Actinomadura rubteroloni: one gene and its partner. The protein of the gene in region 1 interacts with the protein of each later gene in a pairwise test. Links are inferred from orthologs where the notes say so. Each region holds a gene or a part of one and is shown on either strand. Other genes may lie near its edges.

Region 1 (3,579 bases):
GCCGCCGCTGACCCCGTCGGCCGGGGCGACCCGGCCGAGCGGCACGAACGGCTTTGCCCGTCCCGACGGCGCGGTCCGGGGCGGGCAAAGTCCTGTTCGGGCGCGGGGAATGATTACGACCCGTCAGGGCTTTCCTACCTAGTGCTACGCTCCGGGCGGGAGCGGGTCAGAACGTCCGCACCTGCCGGATGACTTTGCGGCGCAGTCGGATTCTCCGGCTACCGTCGGGGTAGAGGCGCAGCCGATCGAGTTCCCAGCCGCCGTGCTCGGCGTGCTCGGTAAGCAGCCGCCGGGCGGTGTCACGAGTGGTGCCGCGGGGCAGACGCAGGACGAGGTAGGTGTACTCCACCATTGCATCCATTATGACGTGCGAAGGCCGGACGGGAGGCCGCGCGGTCCGTGACACGGGCGGTGACGTGTCATCCTGTCTGGGCGCGGTGGGACGCGGGATCCGCCCGGTCGAGAACGGCGGAACCGCTACGTGCACGAAGAACAGACGGTGAGGTTGGAGCGACTGTGCCAGCCAAGAACGGCACTGCGAAGCGCGGCGAGCCGGGGGACGACGGCACCCGGCTGGTGATCGTCGAGTCGCCCGCGAAGGCGAAGACGATCGCCGGATACCTGGGCCGCGGCTACGTCGTGGAGTCCAGTATCGGCCACATCCGGGACCTGCCCGGGAGCGCTTCGGAGGTACCGGCCAAGTACAAGGGCGAGGCGTGGGCCAAGCTCGGTGTGAACGTCGAGAACGAGTTCGAGCCGCTGTACGTGGTCAACGCCGACAAGCGTGCGCAGGTCGCCAAGCTGAAGAAGCTGCTCGCCGAGGCCGACGAGCTACTTCTCGCGACGGACGAGGACCGCGAGGGCGAGGCCATCGCCTGGCATCTCCAGGAGGTGCTGAAGCCGAAGGTCCCCGTCCACCGGATGACGTTCCACGAGATCACCCCGGACGCGATCCGCGCCGCGGCGGCGAACCCGCGCGAGCTGAACCTGCGGCTGGTGGACGCGCAGGAGACGCGCCGCATCCTGGACCGGCTGTACGGCTACGAGGTCAGCCCGGTCCTGTGGAAGAAGGTCATGCCGAAGCTGTCGGCGGGCCGGGTGCAGTCGGTGGCGACGCGGCTGGTGGTGGAGCGGGAGCGGGAGCGGATCGCGTTCGTCCCGGCGCACTACTGGGACATCGCGGCCGAGTTCGACACGGGAAAGCCGGACGAGCCGACGCGGTTCAAGGCCGGGCTGGTCGCGGTGGACGGACGCCGCGTCGCGCAGGGCCGTGACTTCGCGTCCGACGGCACGCTGAAGACCCGCGACGCGCTGCACCTGGACGAGGACGCGGCGCGCGGCCTGGCCGGACGGCTGGAGGACCGCCCGTTCGAGGTCAAGTCGGTCGAGAGCAAGCCGTACACGCGCAAGCCCTACCCCCCGTTCCGGACGACGACGTTGCAGCAGGAGGCCAGCCGCAAGCTGGGCTACTCGGCGAAGTACACGATGTCGGTGGCGCAGAAGCTGTACGAGAACGGCTTCATCACCTACATGCGAACCGACTCGATCACGCTGTCGGAGACCGCGATCAACGCGGCGCGGCGGCAGGCGGGCGCGCTGTTCGGCGGCGAGTACGTCCCGGACAAGCCGCGCGTGTACGCGTCGAAGGTGAAGAACGCGCAGGAGGCGCACGAGGCCGTCCGCCCGGCGGGCGACAGCTTCCGGACGCCCGGCGAGACGGGCCTGTCCGGCGACCAGTTCCGGCTCTACGAGCTGATCTGGAAGCGGACGATCGCGTCGCAGATGAAGGACGCGGCCGGCCGCAGCGTGTCGATCCGCGTGACGGGCGAGTCCACGTCGGGCGAGACCGCCGAGTTCGGCGCGTCCGGCAAGACGATCACCTTCCACGGCTTCCTCAAGGCGTACGTGGAGGGCGCGGACGACCCGTCCACCGACCGCGACGACCAGGAGCGGCGGCTGCCGAACCTGGAGCAGGGCGACGGGCTGACGGCGCACTCGGTCGCGGCGGAGGGGCACTCGACGCGTCCCCCGGCGCGGTACACCGAGGCGAGCCTGGTGAAGGAGCTGGAGGACCGGGAGATCGGCCGTCCGTCGACGTACGCGTCGATCATCGGGACGATCCTGGACCGCGGCTACGTGTTCAAGAAGGGCACGGCGCTGGTGCCGTCCTTCCTGGCGTTCGCGGTGGTCAACCTGCTGGAGCAGCACTTCGGCAACCTGGTCGACTACGACTTCACCGCGCACATGGAGGACGGTCTCGACGAGATCGCGCGCGGCGAGGCCGAGCGGGTGCGCTGGCTGAGCCGGTTCTACTTCGGCGACAACGGCGAGGAGGGCCTGCGCGAGCTGGTCGGCGACATCGGCGACATCGACGCCAAGGGCATCAGCTCGTTCCCGATCAAGGGGACGAACATCATGGTGCGCGTCGGCCGCTACGGTCCCTACCTGGACCGCGACGGCGAGCGCGTCAACATCCCCGAGGACATCGCGCCGGACGAGCTGACGGCGGAGAAGGCCGAGGAGCTGTTCGCGCAGCCGTCCGGCGACCGGGAGCTCGGCACGGACCCGGAGACGGGCCGCATGATCGTCGCGAAGTCCGGGCGGTTCGGCCCGTACGTCACCGAGATCATCCCCGAGCCGCCCGCGCCGGCCGAGGGCGAGAAGAAGAAGCGCGTCAAGAAGGCGGACGCCAAGCCGCGCACCGGCTCGCTGTTCAAGTCGATGTCGCTGGACACCGTCACGCTGGACGACGCGCTGAAGCTGCTGTCGCTGCCGCGCACGCTCGGCGACCTGGACGGCGAACCCGTCACGGCGCAGAACGGACGGTTCGGTCCCTACATCAAGCGGGGCACCGACAGCCGGTCGCTGGGCTCGGAGGACGAGCTGTTCACGGTCACGCTGGAGCAGGCGAAGGAACTGCTCGCGCAGCCGAAGCAGCGGGGCCGCAGGGCCGCCGCGGCGGCGCCGCTGCGGGAACTCGGCGAGGATCCGGCGAGCAAGAAGCCGGTGGTCGTGAAGGAGGGCCGGTTCGGCCCGTACGTCACCGACGGCGAGACGAACGCGAGCCTGCGCAAGGGCGACGAGGTCGAGTCGATCACGATCCAGCGGGCGGCGGAACTGCTCGCCGAGCGGCGCGAGAAGGTGGCGGCGACCGGCGGGAAGAAGAAGCCGGCACCGCGACGGCGAACGTCGGCAAAGTCGGGCTCCTCGTGACATCTACGCCGATACTCTGACCGACATGACCAGAACGGGCGTCACCCGGCCGGACCCCGCCGCGCCGCCGGGCGATTCGCCGAATCTGCGGCGGCTGAGAACGGCGCTCGCGCTGTCCAGCACCGGCCAGTGGCTGAGCGTCGGCGCGCTCACCGCGATGGCCGGGGTGCTGGCCCGCGACGACGCCCCGCTGGACCGGGCGCCGGCGATCGGGCTGGTCCTGGCGCTGCTGCTGGCCCCGGCGGTGCTGCTCGCGCCGCTGGTGCCGGCGGTCGGACGGCTGGACCGCCGGACGGTGCTGGTCGCGGCGGATCTCGTCCGGCTGGTGCTGCTCGTGTCGGTGCCGCTGGTGGACGCGCAGGTCTG
Region 2 (3,094 bases), on another replicon or contig:
CACCGCTCCCGCCGCCGCGTCCACGGCGTACCGGACCGCCGGGGCGGCCCGCACGGTCCGGTACGCCGTGGACGTGGAGGGCGGCCTGCCGTTCGACGCGGCCGTGTTCGCCGCGCAGGTCCAGCGGATCCTGAACGACCCGCGCAGCTGGGGGCACGGGGGCCGGGCCCGGTTCGTCCGCGTCGCGGGCGGCCCGGTCGCGTTCCGGGTGTCGCTGGCGAGCCCGTCGCTCACCGACCGGCTGTGCGCGCCGCTGATCACGGGCGGGGAGCTGTCGTGCCGCAGCGGCACCCGCTCGGTCATCAACGCGCGCCGCTGGGGGCAGGGCGCCGTGACCTACGGCGCGGACCTGGCGTCCTACCGCGAGTACGTGGTGAACCACGAGGTCGGGCACGCCCTGGGCCACGGCCACGAGCAGTGCCCGGGGCGGGGGCGGCGCGCGCCGGTGATGGTGCAGCAGACCAAGTCCTTGCAGGGCTGCCGGATCAACCCCTGGCCGTTCCCCGGGTGAGGAGCGCGTCGACGAGCGCGGTGAGGTCCCCGGCGAAGTGCTCGTGCCGGCCGTGGGGGTTCCAGGCGTCCCCGAGCGCGTCCAGCGTGGGGTGCGCCGACGGGTCGACGTCCCCGGTGACCAGCAGCCGCTTGCCCGTGTAGGCGGGGTGGATGCGCTGCACCAGGTCCCCGAAGCTGAACACCCACGTCACGCGGTGCGCCCGCGCCGCCTCCGGCAACGTCAGCCCGCACGCCGTCCACGCCGCGTACAGGTCCTCCATCAGCCACAGCAGCGCGGGCGCGGCGACGTCGCTGCGGCTGAGGACCTCGGTGATCCACGGCCGTCCCGCGAGCTGCCCGTGCTGCCACAGCAGCAGCGCCAGCAGCCGGTCGCGGGGCGCCTGCGGCAGCACCGGCCGCGGCAGGCCCCCGAACACCCGGTCCATCAGCAGCGTCAGCAGCTCGTCCTTGCCGCGCACATGCCGGTAGATGCTCATCGGCGCGCTCCCGACGGCGGTCGCGACGCGCCGCATCGACAGCGCGGTGCTGCCCTCCCGGGTGACGATGTCCAGCGCGGCGTCGATGATGTCCTCGCGCGTCAGCCGGTGGTCGGACAGCCCGTGGTCGCTCACGCACGCAAGTGTGACACGCCCGGCATCTCGACGGGACCGGGCCGCCGCCCCCGCCCGGCTACACTCGGCCCGTCATGCGCAGGATCCAGCGGCCCGGCTCCCACACCGTCGAGGTGCGCCGGTCCCGGTTCACCTGCACCCTCGCCCGCGTGGACGACGAGGCCGCCGCCGCCGCGTTCCTCGCCGCGCACCGCCGCGCGCACCGCGACGCGACCCACAACTGCACCGCCTACGTCGTCGGGGACCGCGGCGAGACCACCCGCAGCAGCGACGACGGCGAACCCGCCGGGACGGCCGGGATCCCGATGCTGGAGGTCCTGCTCCGCCGCGAGATCACCGGGACCGCCGCCGTCGTCACCCGCCACTTCGGCGGGGTGAAGCTCGGCGCGGGCGGCCTGGCCCGCGCCTACGCCGGCGTCGTCGCCGCCACCCTGGACCGGGTCGGGCTCGTGGAACTCCTCCCGGTCACCGACGTCACGGTCCGCGTCGCGCACACCGACGCCGGCCGGTTCCTCGGCGACCTGCACGCCCGCGGCCCCGCCCCCGGCGACGTCCGCTACGGCGCCGACGTCGCCGTCACCGTCCGGGTGCCCGCCGCCGGCGCGGCGGAGTTCGCGGCGTGGGCGGCGGCGGCGACCGGCGGCCGCGCCGCCGTCGAGCACGGCCCGGCGGGCTACGGCGAGGTCCCCGTCCCGCCCTGACCCCCGCCCTGACCCCGCTCCGCGCGGGCGGCGCGGAGGCGGCGGAGCATGCGCGCGTCGCCGAACCCGACGGCGCGGGCGGCGGCGTCGGCGGTCGCGCCCTGGGCGATCAGCGCCTCGGCGTGCTCGACGCGCAGTTCCTGCTGGTACCGCAGCGGCGTCCGCCCGGTCGCGGCGGTGAACCGGCGCGTGAGGGTCCGTTCGCTCACGCCCGCCGCCGCGGCCACGGCCGCGAGCGGGAGCGGTTCGGGGAAGCGCGCGTCGATGAGGTCCTGGGCGCGGTGCACGGCGTCGGCCAGGTGCGCCCGGTACCGCAGCATCATCCCGTCCTGCGGCTGGTCGCCGTTGCGCCGCGCGTACACGACCATCGCGCGGGCGGCGCGCGCGGCGGCGGCGGGCCCGTGCCGGACGGCGACCAGGTGCAGCGCCAGGTCGATGCCGCTGGCGATGCCCGCCGACGTCACCACCCGCCCGTCGGTGACGAACAGGACGTCCCGGACGACGCGCGCGGCGGGGTGGCGGCGCGCGAGGTCGGCGTGCAGGGCGTGGTGGGTGGTGCAGCGCCGCCCGTCCAGCAGCCCGGCGCGGCCGAGCGCGAACGCGCCCGCGCACACGCTCGCGACGGTCCCGCCCGCCGCGTGGTGGGCGCGCAGCCGCGCCGCCGTGCCCGCGCCGATCCGGCCCGGGTCGGGGTCGGCGGGGCGGCGCCGCCAGCCGGGGACGACGACCAGGTCGGCGGGGGACAGGTCCGGCCACACGGTGCCGGCGCGGACGGTCAGGCCCTGCGCGGTCGGGACGTCCTCCTGCTCGGCGACGTACCCGGCCCGGTAGGGCAGGCCGAGGTCGGCGGCGGTGGAGAACACCTGGGCGGGCCCCGCCAGGTCCAGCAGGTGCACGCCGGGGACGAGCACGAACAGCACACGCGTCACGATCCGGTCAGTGTAGGCGGCCCGCCGGGGCGAGGTCGTCCAGGGACGCGATCCGCGCGAACCGTCCCGCCAGCGCGTACTCGGTGCGCTCGGCGACCGCCGCGGCGGGCAGGGTGCGGGGGTCGGCGAGCAGCGCCGCCACGTCCTGCCCGGCCCGGACGGCGGGCGGCGCGTCGCGGTGCGCGATCGGGAACGTCGCGGTCGCGTCCGTCACGAACACCACCCCGTAGCCGAGGTCGGCGCCGACCCGCGCCGTCGTCTCGCAGCACTGCTCGGTCTGGATCCCGCACACCACCAGCTCCCCGACGCCGCGCCGCGTCAGGACCCGCTGCAGCCCGGT

Evidence for each region.
Region 2: the proteins of topA (region 1) and BTM25_RS27880 interact in binary tests that used the Escherichia coli proteins (3 or more experiments, as listed by UniProt). The link is inferred for Actinomadura rubteroloni from one-to-one orthologs.

The regions. Positions count from the first base shown.
Region 1 is NZ_MTBP01000001.1:1,161,158-1,164,736, forward strand. What follows is about bases 145-3,413. They hold topA (type I DNA topoisomerase), read left to right. Parts: upstream 145-516; coding sequence 517-3,213; downstream 3,214-3,413. Other genes in these bases: BTM25_RS05085 (DUF5703 family protein), read right to left, coding at 167-352; tmk (dTMP kinase), read left to right, coding at 3,239-3,413. In the rest of the region: BTM25_RS05080 (chaplin), read left to right, coding at 1-11; more of tmk, read left to right, coding at 3,414-3,579. UniProt on the Escherichia coli protein: Releases the supercoiling and torsional tension of DNA, which is introduced during the DNA replication and transcription, by transiently cleaving and rejoining one strand of the DNA duplex.
Region 2 is NZ_MTBP01000005.1:314,814-317,907, forward strand. The notes cover bases 228-3,011. They hold BTM25_RS27880 (IMPACT family protein), read left to right. Parts: upstream 228-1,198; coding sequence 1,199-1,825; downstream 1,826-3,011. Other genes in these bases: BTM25_RS27870 (DUF3152 domain-containing protein), read left to right, coding at 228-511; BTM25_RS27875 (TetR/AcrR family transcriptional regulator), read right to left, coding at 486-1,124; BTM25_RS27885 (GlxA family transcriptional regulator), read right to left, coding at 1,798-2,754; BTM25_RS27890 (isochorismatase family protein), read right to left, coding at 2,762-3,011. In the rest of the region: more of BTM25_RS27870, read left to right, coding at 1-227; more of BTM25_RS27890, read right to left, coding at 3,012-3,094.